Regions from separate parts of the Streptomyces sp. AA4 genome, predicted to be linked through region 3. Evidence: riboswitches for the same ligand, from Rfam matches in the RefSeq annotation. Region 3 holds a riboswitch; each other region holds the start of a gene.
What was found. Region 3 has a riboswitch for S-adenosylmethionine ahead of thrC (threonine synthase). Riboswitches for the same ligand answer to the same signal wherever they lie in the genome.
Positions count from the first base shown of each region.

Region 1: it holds a riboswitch for S-adenosylmethionine, as region 3 does, so the genes downstream of both, SSMG_RS24185 (aminotransferase class V-fold PLP-dependent enzyme) here and thrC (threonine synthase) in region 3, are expected to answer to the same signal.
Region 2: it holds a riboswitch for S-adenosylmethionine, as region 3 does, so the genes downstream of both, SSMG_RS33425 (methionine ABC transporter ATP-binding protein) here and thrC (threonine synthase) in region 3, are expected to answer to the same signal.

Region 1 covers NZ_GG657746.1:5,280,111-5,285,563, forward strand. The annotation lists gene lspA (signal peptidase II) at 1-111, opposite strand, end outside; gene SSMG_RS24180 (hypothetical protein) at 211-696, shown strand; gene SSMG_RS24185 (aminotransferase class V-fold PLP-dependent enzyme) at 708-2,036, opposite strand; SAM riboswitch class IV at 2,077-2,191, opposite strand; gene SSMG_RS24190 (potassium/proton antiporter) at 2,288-3,766, opposite strand; gene SSMG_RS24195 (helix-turn-helix transcriptional regulator) at 3,868-4,563, opposite strand; gene SSMG_RS24200 (penicillin-binding transpeptidase domain-containing protein) at 4,611-5,453, opposite strand, start outside.
Region 2 covers NZ_GG657746.1:7,350,740-7,356,192, reverse strand. The annotation lists gene SSMG_RS33435 (resuscitation-promoting factor) at 1-608, shown strand, start outside; gene rsmA (16S rRNA (adenine(1518)-N(6)/adenine(1519)-N(6))-dimethyltransferase RsmA) at 701-1,543, shown strand; SAM riboswitch class I at 2,112-2,202, shown strand; gene SSMG_RS33425 (methionine ABC transporter ATP-binding protein) at 2,419-3,432, shown strand; gene SSMG_RS33420 (hypothetical protein) at 3,542-3,817, opposite strand; gene SSMG_RS33415 (4-(cytidine 5'-diphospho)-2-C-methyl-D-erythritol kinase) at 4,061-5,029, shown strand; gene SSMG_RS33410 (ABC-F family ATP-binding cassette domain-containing protein) at 5,067-5,453, shown strand, end outside.
Region 3 covers NZ_GG657746.1:5,773,137-5,778,589, forward strand. The annotation lists gene SSMG_RS26400 (VOC family protein) at 1-82, opposite strand, end outside; gene SSMG_RS26405 (DMT family transporter) at 105-968, opposite strand; gene rpsT (30S ribosomal protein S20) at 1,370-1,630, shown strand; gene holA (DNA polymerase III subunit delta) at 2,119-3,090, opposite strand; SAM riboswitch class I at 3,222-3,355, shown strand; gene thrC (threonine synthase) at 3,369-4,634, shown strand; gene SSMG_RS26425 (ComEC/Rec2 family competence protein) at 4,659-5,453, opposite strand, start outside.

The sequences.
Region 1 (5,453 bases), 490 kb from region 3:
CGCCCAGACCCGCCGCTTGGGCAGCGGCGCGTCTCCCCCGGCAGCCTCCTGCTCAGGCGGTTCGGCAGACGGCTCGACCTCGGATTCGGACGGCGAAGGATCGGTGCTCACCCCCCTATTGTCCACAACCTCGACCGAGCAGGTCACAGCGGCAGTCCCCGGCCCTAATCCGGTCGCCCGGCGCTCGCTGCTTCCGCCATCATCGCTGCCATGCCCGCCGAGATCCCCACCCCCGCCGTGGCGGCCGCGCGGATCGCCCTGGACCTCTCCCCCACCGACTGTCTCCCGCTCTGGGCAGCCCACTGGCTCGCCGACGGCGAGGACGGCGAGCATCTGCGCCATCTGGCGGGCCTGTCCCGCACGGAACCGCGAGAAATCCACGACGTCGAACGGGCCGCTCTAGCCGACTGCCGCGCGCCCATTCCCACCGCGACCGAGGCAGCCGAAGAAGCGTTCGCTCACCTGGCCCGAATGCTCCTCAACGGCCACCTCACCGAACGCGGCCTGCTGGACGACCTGCACACGATCATCGTCCGCACCGATTACTCCGACAGGGTCATCGAGCTGCCGCTGGCGCAAGCCTGGATGCTGGACGAAGAGTGGGGCCAAGGCTGGGGACGCACTGAAGAGCAAATCAAAGAGGTGATCCGCGCAGCCTGCAAGAACCAACTCGACCACGACGCGGGAGCGCGATAAACACTGCACCGTCAAGCGCAGAAACCGGGCAGCTCCCGAGTGTCCCCCACCGGCGCCCACCGGCCGTCCACCTTCGCGTACTCCCACCGGGCCCCGCGGGCCACGATCTGGCGCAGGGCCAGCACCAACCGGTCCACGTGTTCCTCGGTGCTCCCCAGACCGAGGCTGACCCGAACCGCCTGCTGGCCTTCGCTTCCGGCTTCTCGGATCAGCCTCCGGGCGGCCACGTGGGCGCAGAACGCGCCGTCCCGCACGCCGATTCCGTACTCCGCCGACAGCACCGCCGCCAGCCAGCCGGGTTCGAATCCGTCGACTACGAAACTCACCGTGCCGACCCGGTCCACCGGCGCGTCGAAGAACCGCAGCTCGGCGAATCCGGGCAGGCTCTCGAGGCCCTTGCGCAGCCGCTCCAGCAGCGCGGCCTCATGCGCACCAACCGCGTCCCAATGCGCCGCCAGCTGTTCGCAAGCCACTCCAAGCGCATACACGCCAACGGTATTCGGCGAACCGGCCTCGTGTCGTTCCTCACCGCTGTTCCACACGACGGCTTCCTCGGTCACCAGTTTCGTCGCGCCGCCACCAGCCAGGTACGGCTCAGCGGCCCGCAGCCAGTCGCTGCGGCCGATCAGCGCTCCCGCCCCAAACGGCGCGTACAGCTTGTGCCCGGACAGCGCGACGTAGTCGACATCCAGCTCCCGCAACGAAATTCGCCGATGCGGCGCGAGCTGAGCGGCGTCGAGCGCGACCCGGGCACCGTGTTTCCGGGCCACCGCGGCGATTTCCGCGACCGGCAGCAGCTCGCCGGTCACGTTGGACGCTCCGGCGACCACCACCAGCCGGGGCCCCTGCGGGCATTCCGCGAGGGCTTCGTCCACAACGGACACCGCGGCGAGCCGGGTTCGCGGCAGCTGCACGCGCCGGACGTTCGGACCCCGCCACGGCAGCAGCGCGGCGTGGTGCTCGCTGTCGAACACGACCACAGAAGTCTTGCGCGGCAACGCTTTCGCCAGCAGGTTGAACGCGTCAGTGGTGTTGCGGGTGAAGATCACCGAGTCGCCGCTGCGGGCGTCCACGAACCGGCGCAGCACGTCCCGGGTCCGCTCGTACAGCCGCGTCGAGACCTGCGAAGCGAAGCCCGCGCCGCGATGCACGCTGGCGTACCAGGGAAGGAACTCGTCGACCGCCGTGCGCACCGCGTCCAGACAGGGCGCGCTGGCCGCGTGGTCGAGGTTCGCGTAGCCGATGTCGCCGCCGGTGACCAGCGGGACCCGCAACGCGGCACCAGCGACAGCGGGAACAGCAGAAACAGTTTCCGTGGACCGGTCGAGTGCGAGAGTCATGACGGCGCCTCCTCGGCGTTCCGGGGGACCCCCGGCGAGGGGCCCGCGCTTGCCCGCCGCACTGCGCGACCGGCCTGGTCCTCACCCGGGGCACCCCACCGCGGTAGGAGGGTTGCCGGCCAGCAAGCCGGGGCTTCGCGCTGGCACTCATGACCTGGAACCGAAGATAGCGGACCACCCGCGGGCGAAACCAGCCCCGTCTCGTGATCTGAGACGGCAGTCACAGATACAGTCCACAAAGGACGGAAGAATCAGGCCCCGGATTCCCCGTGCCAGCGCGCGAGGCGGCCGGCGCGGTCCACGGCCCGGATGCGCCGTTCGGTCGCGTCGCGGTCGGCGGCGGTCGTGACCACCAGAAGCTGGTCCTCGACCTGCAAGCGGCTCGTTTTCTGCGGGGTGAAGCCCGTCCCGCCGCGCACCACGAGGCTGACCGTCGCGCCGGCGGGCAGCCGCAGCTCCGACAGGTACACGCCGTGCAGTTTCGACCCCTTCTGGATGCGCACCTGCAGCAGTTCCGCGCCGAGTTCGTCGAGCGGGGCGGAGTCGACCTCGATCTCGTGCGCTTGCGTCGCCTTCGCCAGCCCGAGGATCCGCGCGAGCGGGCTGAGCGTCGCGCCCTGCAGCAGGGTGAGCACGATGACGAGCACGAAAACCGCGTCCACGAGCCGTTGCGCGCCCGGCACGCCTTCGGACAGCGGGATCATCGCGAGCACGATCGGCACCGCGCCGCGCAGCCCGGCCCAGGACAGGAACGTCACTTCCCGCCACGGCAACCGGAACGGCAGCAGCGACAGGACGACCGAGAGCGGCCGCGCGAGCAGCAGCACCACCGCGCCCGCGACCAGGCCCGGGATGAGCGTTTCGAGCAGCCGGGTCGGCGACGCGAAGAGGCCGAGCAGCACGAACAGCCCGATCTGCGCGAGCCAGCCGAGCCCTTCGGCGAACGACAGGGTGTCCGAGCGGTGCGGCAGCTTGGAGTTGCCCAGCACCAGGCCGGCGACGTAGGTGGCGAGCAGCCCGGACGCGTGCGCCAGCTGTCCCGAGGAGTACGCGAGCACGCACACCGCGACCGTCGCGAGCGGGTACAGGCCGGTCGCCGGGAGCGCGGCCCGGCGCAATGCCTGCGCGCCCAGCCAGCCGAACGCGAGCCCGAGCGCGAGGCCGGTGAGCAGTTCGTAGACCACCAGCAGCGGCAGCGACCAGTCGATCGCCTCTCCGGACGCGAGCACGACGACCGCGATGTAGGCGGGCGCGTCGTTGATGCCGGATTCCAGTTCCAGCGAGCCGACGAGCCGTTTGCCGACCCCGGCCGTGCGCAGCACGGAGAACACCGCCGCGGCGTCGGTGGACGCCAGAACCGCGCCCCACAGCAGGGCCAGCCGCCAGTCGAGGCCGAGCAGCCAGTGCAAGGCCGCGCCGGTGACCGCGATGCTGATCACCACGGCCACTGTGGACAGCAGGATTCCGGGCCCCAGCGAGGGTTTCACCGCGGACCAGCGCGTGGTGAGCCCGCCCTCGGTGAGGATCAGGACGAGCGCGGCGAGCCCGAGGGACTGGGTGAGCGCCGGATTGTCGAAGCGGATGCCGAATCCGGCCTCGCCGAGCACGACGCCGATCCCGAGATACAGCAGCAGCGACGGGAATCCGAGCCGGATGGACACCCGCACGGCGACGACCGAGACGACCAGAACCAGCGCTCCGACGCCCAGCACCATGGGAAGCTCGTCCACCGCTCCGCCTCCCTCCCGGTCGCCCGCAGGCGTCCAGAATAGTGAGGCAGTGTCCGGTTCCCGAGCGCGCACCACCGGTGCGGGGGGACCGCGCAGGTGTGTTACGAAGCCTCGGCGGCACTCACCGTCGCGAGATCGACACCGAGCGCGGCGAACGGACCCCGCGCGCCCGGCAGGACCCGGATCGCGCGCTGCTGGTCCCGCGTCAGCCATCCCGCTTCGACGGCCCGCTCCAGCACCGCCGCCGGGACCGCCCCGGCGAGATGCTCGCGCCGCTCTGTCCAATCCAGACAGTCGCGCAGCAACGGCCGCCGCGGCCGATCCGGCACCGCCACGCCGAGACCGGCCAGCACGTCGCGTCCGGCGTCGGTGAGTGCGAGCCCGTCCGACACGTCGATCAGGCCCCGTTCGACCATCCCGTCCCGCAAAGCGACCCCGAGCGTCCCGGCCAGATGGTCGTAACAACTGCGCGCGAACGACAACCGCTGCACCCGCAACGAAGTCCGCAGCCCGGACGGCCGTTTCAGTTCGGCGTGCTGCGCCAGATGCTCGATCAACTCCGCGACCCGCGGGTTCGCGAGCCGCACGTACGCGTGCCGCCCCTGCTTCACCCGGGCGACGAACCCGGCGTCGGCCAGCCGCGTGACGTGTTCGCTGGCCGTCGAGACCGCGATCCGCGCCGCGGCGGCCAGTTCGCCGACCGTCCAGGCACGGCCGTCCAGCAGGGCGAGGCACATGGTCGCGCGGCTCGGATCGGCGAGCACGGCGGCGACTTCGGCCAGTGCGACGGTTTCCATGTCCCTACGGTAGAGCGGGGACACTTCGGCCGCGGCCGAAACGAGCGCTACAGCGCGTCGAGGAACTTCGCGCCCAGTGACACGGCCGGTTTGGAGTCGTTGGCCCCTTCCAGGAACACCGCGAACGCCAGGTCGCCGCGGTAGCCGACGAACCAGCCGTGCGCTTCCGCGCCGGAGCCGAACTGCGCGGTGCCGGTCTTGCCGAACACCGAGCCGGAGCGTGCCAGGCCGGTCGCCGTGCCGCCGGTGACGACCTCGCGCATCATCCCGCGCAACGCCGACAGCACCGCGCCCGACGGCGGGTGGTAGCCGGTGTTGACCTTGGTGCCGTCCTCCCACAGCCGCGGCACGACCGCGCGCCCGGACGCCGCGGTCGCCGCCATCACCGCCGCCCCCATCGGGCTGACCTGCACCTTGCCCTGGCCGATGCCGTCCTCGACCTGCTCGTCGGGGCTCGCCGCCGGGTCGACGCGGCCCATCTCGGTGGACAGGCCCTCGATCGCGAAGTCGGCGTTGAGGCCGAACTGCGTGGCCGCCTTCGCGAGCCCGTCCGGGGGCAATTGCGACGCGAGCCGGCCGAACGTGGTGTTGCACGACTTCGCGAACGCCTGGTGCACGGTGGTCGTGCCGAGGTCGAAACCCTCGTTGGACAGCGTGCGGGTGCCGATCCGGTCGGTCAGCGGGCACGGCACCGTGGAATCCGGCGTGACGAGCCCGGCTTCCAGCGCCGCGGTCGCGGTGACGATCTTGAACGTCGACCCCGGCGCGTACTGGCCGCTGAACGCCGACGCCGCGTTGGTCACGTTGGCGTTCTGCGCCACCGCGAGCAAGTCCCCGGTGGACGGCTGGATGGCGACGAGGACCGCCTTGCCGCGGTACCCGTCGACTGC
Region 2 (5,453 bases), 1.6 Mb from region 3:
TGACCACCAAGGAGCTCGTCTCCGACCTGAAGCTGAACCTCGGCCCGGACGACGCGATCGAGGGCGGACTCGACGTCAGCCTCAAGAACGGCGCCGAGGTCCACGTCAGCCGCATGGGCGTGTCGATGGTCAACCAGGAAGAGACCATCGACCCCGACGTGCAGAAGGTCGACGACCCGACGCAGCTGCAGGGCCAGCAGAGCGTCGAGGACCCGGGCACGCCGGGCAAGAAGCTGGTGACCTACAAGGTCACGAAGAAGAACGGCGAGGAGATCGCTCGCGAGCAGGTCTCGGAGAAGGTCCTCGTCGAGGCCAAGTCCAAGATCATCAAGGTCGGCACCAAGAAGCCGCCGGCCCCGGCCATCGGCGACACTGGCGCGTGGGACCGCATCGCGCAGTGCGAATCGGGCGGCAACTGGTCGATCAACACCGGCAACGGCTACTACGGCGGCCTCCAGTTCGACCGCCAGACCTGGAACGCCTACGGCGGCCAGCAGTACGCCCCGACGGCCGACAAGGCCACCCGCGAGCAGCAGATCGCGATCGCCGAGAAGGTGCGCGACGCGCGCGGCGGCTACAGCGCCTGGGGCTGCGGCTACAAGGCCTGAGCACTCCCTGATCTACCGGCGGGCGGCCGGGAGCCTCGTGCTCCCGGCCGCCTGTTTTCGTCCGCCCCGGCAGCGCTGGGTAGGCTCGTCCGGTGGTGGAACTGCTGGGGCCCGCCGAAATCCGCGGGCTGGCCGACGAACTCGACGTCCGGCCCACGAAGAAGCTCGGGCAGAACTTCGTGCACGACCCCAACACGGTCCGCCGCATCGTCGAACTCGGCGGCGTGCGGCCGGGGGACGTCGTGCTGGAGGTCGGGCCCGGTCTCGGGTCGCTGACGCTCGGCCTGCTCGCCGCGGGCGCTCAGGTCGTCGCCGTGGAGATCGACCCGGTGCTGGCCGCCCGCCTGCCGCGCACGGTCGCCGAGCGCGCGCCCGAGGCAGCGGACCGGCTGACCGTCGTCGGCGCGGACGCGCTGCGGGTGCGGGCGGCCGACCTCCCGGCCGAGCCGGTGTCGATCGTGGCGAACCTGCCGTACAACGTCGCGGTGCCGGTGGTGCTGCACCTGCTGGCCGAGCTGCCGTCGCTGCGCAGCGGGCTGGTCATGGTCCAGACCGAGGTCGCCGACCGGATGGCCGCCGGACCGGGCAGCCGGACTTACGGCGTGCCGAGCGTGAAACTCGCTTGGTACGGCCCGGCGCGCAAGGTCGCCGCCGTGCCGCGCGCGGTGTTCTGGCCGGTGCCGAACGTCGATTCCGCGCTGGTCTCGTTCACCCGGACCGACCCGGTCGCCGGAGTGGATCGCGCGCGGTTGTTCGCGGTGGTCGACGCTGCGTTCTCGCAGCGGCGCAAGACTTTGCGGGCCGCGCTGGCCGGATGGGCGGGTTCCGCCGAGCGGGCCGGCGAGCTGCTCGCCGAGGCGGGGATCGATCCGAAGACGCGCGGGGAGCAGCTGGACGTGCACGCGTTCGCGCGGATCGCGGCTGCCGCAAAGTGACCCCCTCCCACGGTGTGCGCCTTGCGACGTCCAACGGCGGTGCCACCACGGGTATTCCGGATGGAGCCCATTAGTTTCGCTGCGTTGTCCGGTGATCTTGGGTCGTCGCTGATTGTGGGTCATTCGTCGTCGTAGAGCTACGCTCGGTGATCGTGCCTGGACCCCGGAAACCGCCCGCCACCTGTGACGAGCGGCTCGGCATTCGGGGGAGCTTGCTTGCTCCACACCCCGCATTGTTCAGCGGCCCCGCCCGAAGGTGCTTCGCTTCCCTGACCTATCTCGGCCCCGCTGCGAACCCGATTGTCCGGGCCACGCGGCCCGCGAGCGACCCCCACTTGACAACGAGAAAACTCTTGTTCCACAAAGCTCCTTGATCGTCCACAGTGGAACGAACTTGTTCGCCGCCGGGCTCCGCCGCGCGCGTTTCGCAGGTCGAGGCACTGTTCGGCGACCGAGCTTCCGGGTTTCCGGGTCCTGGACGCCGGGTCCCGGCATGCGGGCACCACCAGACGTGTGATCTGCACCAACGCGCTTGCGTTCAGCCAATGGGATCGGCTTTACTCGAAAGCGTCCATCCCGAGCGACTGAGAGACCTGGCTCGCCGAAGTCGCAGCAACCACCCTCCGCAGGGCAGGTGCTACCGCCAGGACCGATGGAGGCTGTTTTCGATGAAGAGGGTCACCCGCCCGCTCCTGCTGACCCGCCGGCGCGTAGTCGACGAAGGTCGCCGCTCGGTATGTGCGTGTCGACGCTCCATGGTCATCGCCTGATCGTTTTTTCCGCAGTTTTCTTGCGCCGTCCACAGTGGACGGTAATTCGATGACGCCTGGCGCGCCCGGAAACGGCGCTGCGCCTCGTTTGCCTGGAGCCCTTTCGTGATCACTGTCGAAAACGTGTCCAAGTCCTTTCCCTTCCACGGAAATCGTGTCGCCGCGCTGCGCGACGTGAGTGTTGACGTGCAAGCCGGTTCCCTGTTCGGGATCGTGGGTCCGTCCGGTTCCGGCAAGTCGACCCTCGCCCGCTGCATCGCGCTGCAGGAGCGTCCCGACCGCGGCGTCGTGCGCCTCGACGGCCTCAACACCGCGACGCTCGACGGCAAGCGGCTGCGGGAGATCCGCCGCCAGCTGGGTGTCGTCGGGACCAAGCCCGAGCTGATCGCCGAGCGCACCATCGCCGGCAACATCGCCAGCCCGCTGGAGCAGCTCGGCGTCGACGGCCCGCAGCGGCGCAGCCGGGTCGGTTCGCTGCTCGACCTCGTCGGCCTCACCCCGCGCGCCGCGCAGAAGCCCGAAGAACTCACCGAAGGCCAGCTCCGCCGGGTCGCGGTCGCGAAGGCGCTCGCCGCCGGACCGGCGGTGCTGCTCGCCGACGACCCGACCGCCGGGATCGCGGCCGAGGACGCCGGCGCGGTGCTCGCCGTGCTCGACCGGGCGCGGGCCGAGCTGGGTGTGACGGTCGTCGTCACCACGCCGGACGCGGACGTCGTCCGCCGGGTCTGCGACGACGTCGCGGTGCTCGACAACGGTGCGATCGTCGAACGCGGCACGGTGCTCGACCTGATCTCGACGCCGGACAGCTGGACCGCGCAGGCGGTGCTGCCGTCGATCGAGACCTCGCGCGCCCAGTCCGCGAAGTACGACCGCGCGGTCGACGTCGTCCTGATCGGTTTCGCGTCGGTGGGCGCCCTGCTGCCCGAGGCGGCCAGCCGCTTTGACGTGGAGCTCGCCACCATCGGCGGCGGTCTCACCCGCATCGGGGACACCCCGATCGCCCGGTTCCGCCTCGGCGTCCGCGGCGAGCGGGCCGACGCCGCGCTGTCCTGGATCTCCGACCGGGGCGCGCACGTGAGCCAGCCGGCCCGCGGTCCGCAGAGCGTCGTCGCCGCCTGAGTTTCCCTTTGCCCAAGCGGTTTTCGAGGGCCGTCCCCTTTCGGCGGGGCGGCCCTCGCCGCGTCCGCGGGACACCTCGCCCCGGGAATCAGGACACCTGGGCGAAGTTCTAGGACAGCTGTCCTGAAGGTTGTCCATTGTGGTCGTTCCGGCGAAGAATCTCCGCTAGCTCCGGATCCGCGTGCGCCTCGGCGGTCTGCTTCCACTTCGCCACGAGGGCGGCGAAGGGCACCGGATTGCCGAGCGATTCGGCCCGCTCCGAGGTCTCGACCAATTCGCCGACGAACGCGTGCAGCTCTTCCTTCGACAGATACCGCGCCCACGGGAACGCGGCGGGCAGCGCCTCGGCGGCGAGCGCGACCGTCGCGGCACTGCCGCGCGTCAACTCCGCCAGGATCGTGCCGGTGGCCGAAACCCGGCCGCTGCCTGCTCGGCGGTGACCAGGAGCAGATCGGGTTTGTCCTTCTCCCGTCGGCGAATCCGGAGGTTGACTGCCGGTACGCGTCCAGTTACCAAGTAGTTCCACATTAGCCCGCCTGGCCACCTCGGGACGACGACTGGGGGAACTTCCGTGCCGACGTTTTCTCCTGGCGGGACCTGGCGCGCGGCAGCCACGTAGGCTGGACGGGTGCTCGCCGTCGTTCCACCACCAGTCACCGTCCGGGTCCCGGCCAAGGTCAACCTGCACCTGGCCGTCGGCGACCTGCGGGCGGACGGGTTCCACGAGCTGGTCACCGTCTTCCAGGCGCTTTCGCTCACCGACGAGGTGACCGTCGCGGCCGCCGACGAACCCGGGCTCGAGGTCTACGGCGAGGGGGAGCGCACGGTGCCCACCGACGGCGCCAACCTCGCCTGGCGCGCGGCGCGCGAGCTGGCCGCCTACGCCGGACGGCCGGACGCGGATGCGCCGAAGGTGCGAATCGTGCTGCGCAAGGGCATTCCGGTGGCCGGCGGCATGGCGGGCGGGAGCGCGGACGCGGCGGCGGCGCTCGTCGGGCTCTCGTCGCTGTGGAAGCTCGACGTCACCCGCGACGAGCTGGCCACCATCGCCGGCCGTCTGGGCAGCGACGTGCCCTTCGCGCTGTACGGCGGCACCGCGCTCGGCACCGGGCGCGGCGAGCAGCTCGTGCCAGTGCTCGGGCGGCACACGTTCCATTGGGTGCTGGCCTTCGACGAGGAAGGCTTGTCCACGCCGAAGGTGTTCGGCGAACTCGACCGGTTGCGCGCCGATGGCAAACCGCCGCGGATCGGGTCGCACACGCCGGTCGTGGAGGCGCTGGCGTCGGGAGATCCTCGCCAACTCGCCCTGTTGCTCGGCAATGACTTGCAGGCGGCCGCGGTGTCGCTGCGGCCCGGTCTGCGCCGCACGCTGCGCGCCGGGGTGAACGCCGGCGCGCTGGCCGGATGCGTGTCCGGCTCGGGGCCGACGTGCGCGTTCCTGTGCTCCGACGCGGAAACCGCGGTCGAGGTGGCCGCGGAGCTGTCCGGCGCGGGAGTGTGCCGGACGGTGCGGGTCGCGCACGGCCCGGTGCCCGGCGCCCGGGTGGTCGGCGGCGACGACGCGCCGCGCAACGCGCCGCCGCGCGTGCACGCCTGAAACTTTGCCTCAATAGTCCACAGTGGAAAGGATCCGGATGGCCAACCTGGTCAACCTGGAATCGGTGAGCAAGTCCTACGGTGTGAAGCCGTTGCTGGACAACGTTTCCCTCGGCGTCGCCGAGGGGCAGCGCATCGGGGTCGTCGGGCTCAACGGCGGCGGCAAGACGACGCTGCTCGAAGTCCTTTCCGGACTGAGCGAGCCGGATTCCGGCCGGGTGAGCCAGGTGCGCGACCTGCGGATGGCCGTCGTCACCCAGCGCACCGAACTGCCCGCGGGCAGCACGGTCGGCGACGTGGTGCTGCAGCGCTACGGAGCCGAGCACGAATGGGCCGCCGACGCGCGCGTCCGGTCTATTGTGGACGGTCTCGGCATCACCGCGATCGGCCTCGACACCCCGACCGCGAACCTGTCCGGCGGCGAA
Region 3 (5,453 bases):
GGCCGAGCGCGTCGCGGTAGAACGCGGTGGACACCTCGTGGTCGCGGGGGTGGATCAGCACCCGGCTGCTCAGTACGTCCATGGCTCCTGCCTACCCGAGCGGCTCAAGCGACCGCAATCGCGGCGATCCCGGCCAGCACCACCAGCGATCCGGCCAGCCTGCGGACGGCGTTGCGTTCGCGGAGCACGAGCCAGGCAGCGACGCCGCCGAAGACGATCGACAACTCGCGCGCCGGAGCCACCAGGCTGACCGGCGCGATCCGCAGGGCGTACAGGACCAGCAGGTATCCGGCGGGCGAGGCCAGCCCGACGATCAGCACCTCGCGCCGGTGGTCCCGCCACAGCTGCTTGATCTCGGACCGGCCGCGGGCAGCGGTCGGCGCCAGCAGGATGCTCTGTCCAATCGCACCACCGCCGAAGTACACGAGCGGAGGCACGCCGAGCGACGTGACCGAGTGCGCGTCCCACAGCGTGTACGCCGCGATGACCGTTCCAGTGGCGACGCCGTAGAACACCCCGGCGCGACGGGCCTTCGCGTCGCCGGTGCTGCCGCCGAGACTGATCACCAGGACGCCCGAGACGACGAGGAAGGCCCCGACCAGCCCGAGCACGCCGGGCCGCTCCCCCAGGACGAGGACGGCCACGAGCACCGACACCAGCGGTCCGGTGCCGCGGGCCAGCGGGTAGACGATCGACAGGTCGCCGACCTCGTAGCCGCGCTGCAGCACGATCCCGTAGACCACGTGCAGCACCGCGGTGCCCAGCGCGGCGAACAGCCAAGTCCACTGTGGACGTTCCGGTTCGACGGCCAGCGCGACCGCGATCGCCGGGAGCATCGCCGCCGCCGAAACCGTGTAGTACAGCCAGACGAAGCGCGGACCGCCGCCGGAAACCCGTTTGGCGGCGAGGTTCCACGCGGCGTGCACGACCGCGGCGACGAGGACCATGGCGAGGGCGGTGGTGTTCATCTGCGACCCTTTCAGGTTTTCGGCGCACGCCGAAGACCGGGTCCTCCAGGCTTTTGTCCCGTCAGATGAACGGCGGGGCTCGGTGTCCCGCCGAAGGTGCCGCTCGGACCAGGCCCGCCCGCCCTCGTTGTCTTCGCGGTCTTCGCGCCCCGCCTCGGGGGCCACGGGCAGGCGACGGAACCCTAGGCACTACCGAAGCCCACCGTAACCGAGCCGGCGCCGGGATGCCGGGCGGTCGCGCGCTGCGGGGCCCTCGCCAGCGCCGCGAGCAGGGCTGTTAAGATTTTCGACTGTTGCCGTGCGGCATTCCGTCAGGGAGGAAACCCGGCAGTCCCTCGGGGCTGGTCCGGAGCCACACGAACGCGGCAGCGACCTTCACCGAGTGAAAGAGGAACGCCTCCATGGCCAACATCAAGTCGCAGGTCAAGCGCATCACGACGAACGAGAAGGCGCGGCAGCGCAACCTGGCGATCCGGTCCTCGGTGAAGACCGCGATCCGCAAGTTCCGCGAGGCCGCCGAAGCCGGTGACAAGGACAAGGCCCTCGAACTGCAGCGCGACGCCGCTCGCAAGCTCGACAAGGCCGTCACCAAGGGCGTCATCCACGCCAACCAGGCCGCGAACAAGAAGTCGGCTCTCGCGAAGCGCGCGAACCAGCTCTGAGCGCAGTCTTTCCGGAAGGCCCGGCGGCTTCGGCTGCCGGGCCTTTTCCGTGTCCCGGGGGGCGCGGCCGCCGCGGATCCGGCGGTTCACCGGCTTGCCGACGGGTCCCGCCGAGGCGCTCCCGGCAGCTGAGGGACATCGGCACCCTCGGCCGAGAGGCAGAGTCGCGGCGGCATTCGTGGTCTTCCCGACGACTCCCACCAGGTGATCCGTCAGCCGAGGGATAGCGATGCCCTCGGCCGCAAACACAGAATCCCAGCGGCATTCACGGGCTTCCCGACGACTCCCGCGAGGTGCTGCCGTCACCCGAGAAGCAGCGGTGCCCCTCGGCCGCAACCGCCGAGCGCCGACAGCGTTCACCGGCTCCCCCGCTGCGACTCCCGCCAAGTGATCCCGTCACCCGAGAAGCAGCGGCATCCCTCGGCCGCAACCGCAAAGCCCCGACAGCGTCACCACGACAACTCCGCCAAGGCGGTCCCGCCTGGAGTTCAGCGGTCTCCCTTGGCCGCGACCACGTCGAGGACCGCGCGCTGCAGGGCGTAGTTCGCGTCGGCCGCCGCGCCCTTGACCTCGGCGTTCAGCCGCGCCACGACGCGCATCGCGGTGGCCAGGCCGTCCTGGCCCCAGCCGCGGGACTGGCCTTGCGCCTTGCGGATCTTCCAGGGCGGCATGCCCAGCTCGCCCGCCATCTGGTTCGGGTTGCCGCGCCCGGCTGCGGACACACGAGCGATCGTGCGGACCGCGTCGGCGAGGGCGTCGGCCACCAGGACGTGCGGGACGCCCAGCTGCATCGCCCACTGCAGCGACTCCATCGCAGCGGCCCGGTCGCCCGCGACGGCCTTCTCCGCGACCGCGAAGCCGGTCACGTCGGCGCGTCCGGTGTGGTAGCGGCGGACCGCCTGCTCGTCGACGACTCCCCCGGTGTCGGCGACCAGCTGGGTCGCCGCCGAGGACAGTTCGCGCAGGTCCGAGCCGACCGAGTCGAGCAGCGCCATCAGGCCCGCGCCGTCGATCTTGCCGCCCGCGCGGCGCACCTCGTTGCGGACGAACGCCTCGCGCTCGGCGGGCTTGGTCAGCTTCGGGCATTCGGTGATCTCCGCGCCCGCTTTTTTCAACGCGCCCGGCAGCGCCTTGGCGGCCTTGCTCCGCCCGCCGCCGCTGTGCACGACCACGAGGACGATGCCGTCGGCCGGCGCCTTCACGTACGCGAGGACCGCGTCGGACAGCTCCTGCGAGATGTCCTGGGCCGACTCCAGCACGATCACGCGCCCCTCGGCGAACAGCGACGGGCTCACCAGCTCGGCCAGCGCCGGCGGTGTGAGATCGGACACCCGCGTCCGCGTGAGGTCCGCCGTCGGGTCCGCGGCCCTGGCCGCGTCGAGGGACGCTCGCACAGCCCGTTCGATGAGCAGTTCTTCCTCGCCCGTGACGAGGTGCAGCGGCGCGGGTGCGGTGGTCACCCGGCCATCTTCTCACCCGGCCGCCGGGCCGTCCGCTCCGGTGATGTGGCCCGCCTCCGTGGCACGAGCTGATCGGGATGTCGTACGGTGTAGCCGAGGACGCGCCCTGCGGCGCTCCGACAACCGAATACCGCTCATCCAGAGGGGCAGAGGGAACGGCCCGACGAAGCCCCGGCAACCGGCGTGCAGCCTGTCATCCCGCGATCGCGGGGTAGCTGACGACCACGGTGCCAATTCCGGCCCGCTTCGGCGGGGCAGATGAGGAAAGGAACCTCGCGATGACTGCAGCCCTCAGCGCCACCTCCGCCAACAAGACGATCGACCTCGGTCCGGCCGTCGAACTGGTGTCGAAGGAAGAAGGGCACCGGCAGCCGCTCGCTCCGGAATTCGTCTCCGTCGAAGACTTCTCGCCGCTCGAGGTCGCCTACGACTTCGGCCGCGTCCGCCGCGAGGACATCGAGGCGGGCCCGCGCAACATCTGGCGTTACAAGAAACTCCTCCCTGTCCCCTCGACCGTCGAGGAGACTCCGAACACCGAACCCGGCTGTACCCGGCTCGTGCGCGCCGACCGGCTCGCGAAGGAGCTCGGCCTCAAGAGCCTGTGGGTCAAGGACGACACCGGCAACCCGACGCACTCGTTCAAGGACCGCGTGGTCGCCGTCGCGCTCGCGGCCGCCCGCGAGTTCGGCTTCGAGGTCCTCGCGTGTCCCTCGACCGGCAACCTGGCCAACGCGACCGCCGCCGCCGCGGCGCGCGCCGGCTGGCGGTCGGTCGTGCTGATCCCGAAGAACCTCGAGCGCGCGAAGATCCTCACCACCGCCGTCTACGACGGCGACCTGATCGCGGTCGACGGCAACTACGACGACGTGAACCGGCTCGCCACCGAGCTGGCCGCCGAGCACCCGAAGTGGGCGTTCGTGAACGTCAACGTCCGCCCGTACTACTCCGAGGGCTCGAAAACGCTCGCCTACGAGGTCGCCGAGCAGCTCGGCTGGCGCATCCCCGAGCAGATCGTCGTCCCGATCGCCTCCGGTTCCCAGCTCACCAAGGTGGACAAGGGTTTCCGCGAACTCGGCCAGCTCGGCCTCGTGGACGCCAGCCCGTACAAGGTGTTCGGCGCGCAGGCCACCGGCTGCTCGCCGGTCTCCACCGCGTACCGCAACGGCCACGACGTGGTCCAGCCGGTCAAGCCGGACACCATCGCCCGCTCGCTCGCGATCGGCAACCCGGCCGACGGCCCGTACGTGCTCGACGTGGTCAACCGCACCGGCGGCGCGATCGAGGACGTCACCGACGAAGAGGTCGTCGAAGGCATCCGGCTGCTCGCGCGCACCGAAGGCATCTTCACCGAGACGGCCGGCGGCGTCACCGTGGCGACCGCGAAGAAGCTCGTCGAAACCGGCAAGCTCGACCCGGACGCCGAAACCGTCCTCCTCATCACCGGCGACGGCCTCAAGACCCTCGACGCGGTCGAGAACCACCTCGGCCCGAAGGCCACCGTGCCGCCGTCCGCCGAAGCCGTCGCCAAGGCGCTCGGCTACTGACGCACCGGCCCGGGGTCCGTCGCGCTACCGCGGCGGACCCCGCGGCTCGCCCCGGCGCGCGACCGCCGGCCCGCTTCCCTCGGGCACAACGGCGGTGTCGCCGTCGACGTCGGTCCGGGTGACCAGCACTCCCATCGTCCCGAGAACGTCCACTGTGGACTTGCTCGGATGCCCGTATCCGTTGCCCGCGCCGACACTGATCAGCGCCGTGCGCGGCCGCACCGCCGCGAGGAACTGCGGCAGCGAATACCTCGAACCGTGGTGCGGCACCTTCAACACGTCAGCCCGCAGGTCGACGCCCTCGGCGAGCAGATCCGCCTGTGCGGCAAGTTCGACGTCTCCGGTCAGCAGGACCCGGCCGGCGCCGGTGTCCGCGCGCAGGACGACCGAACTGTTGTTGATCATCGTGCCGTCCTGCAACGCTGGTGACCGCGTGGTGGCGTAGCGCGGACCTAGTACGTCCAGCGACAGCCCCGGCCATTCCAGCCGCTGCCCTTCGCTCAACTGCACCAGCGGCACACCCCGACGCCGCGCCTCGCCGGAGACCGACTGCCACGCCCACGCGGGCGCGCGCCCTGGTCCGACCGCGATCGCGCCGACGGCTCGCCCGTCGAATACCGAGGCGAGACCGCCGATGTGATCCGCGTGCAGGTGGCTCAGCACGAGCAACGGCACCCGTTCGACGCCCAGCCTCCGCAGGCATTCGTCGACCGGCCCCGGCTCCGGCCCGGTGTCGACGACCACGGCGCGACCGGGCTCGGCGGTGGCCAGGACGACCGCATCTCCTTGCCCGACATCGCATTCCACCATCGCCCAGCC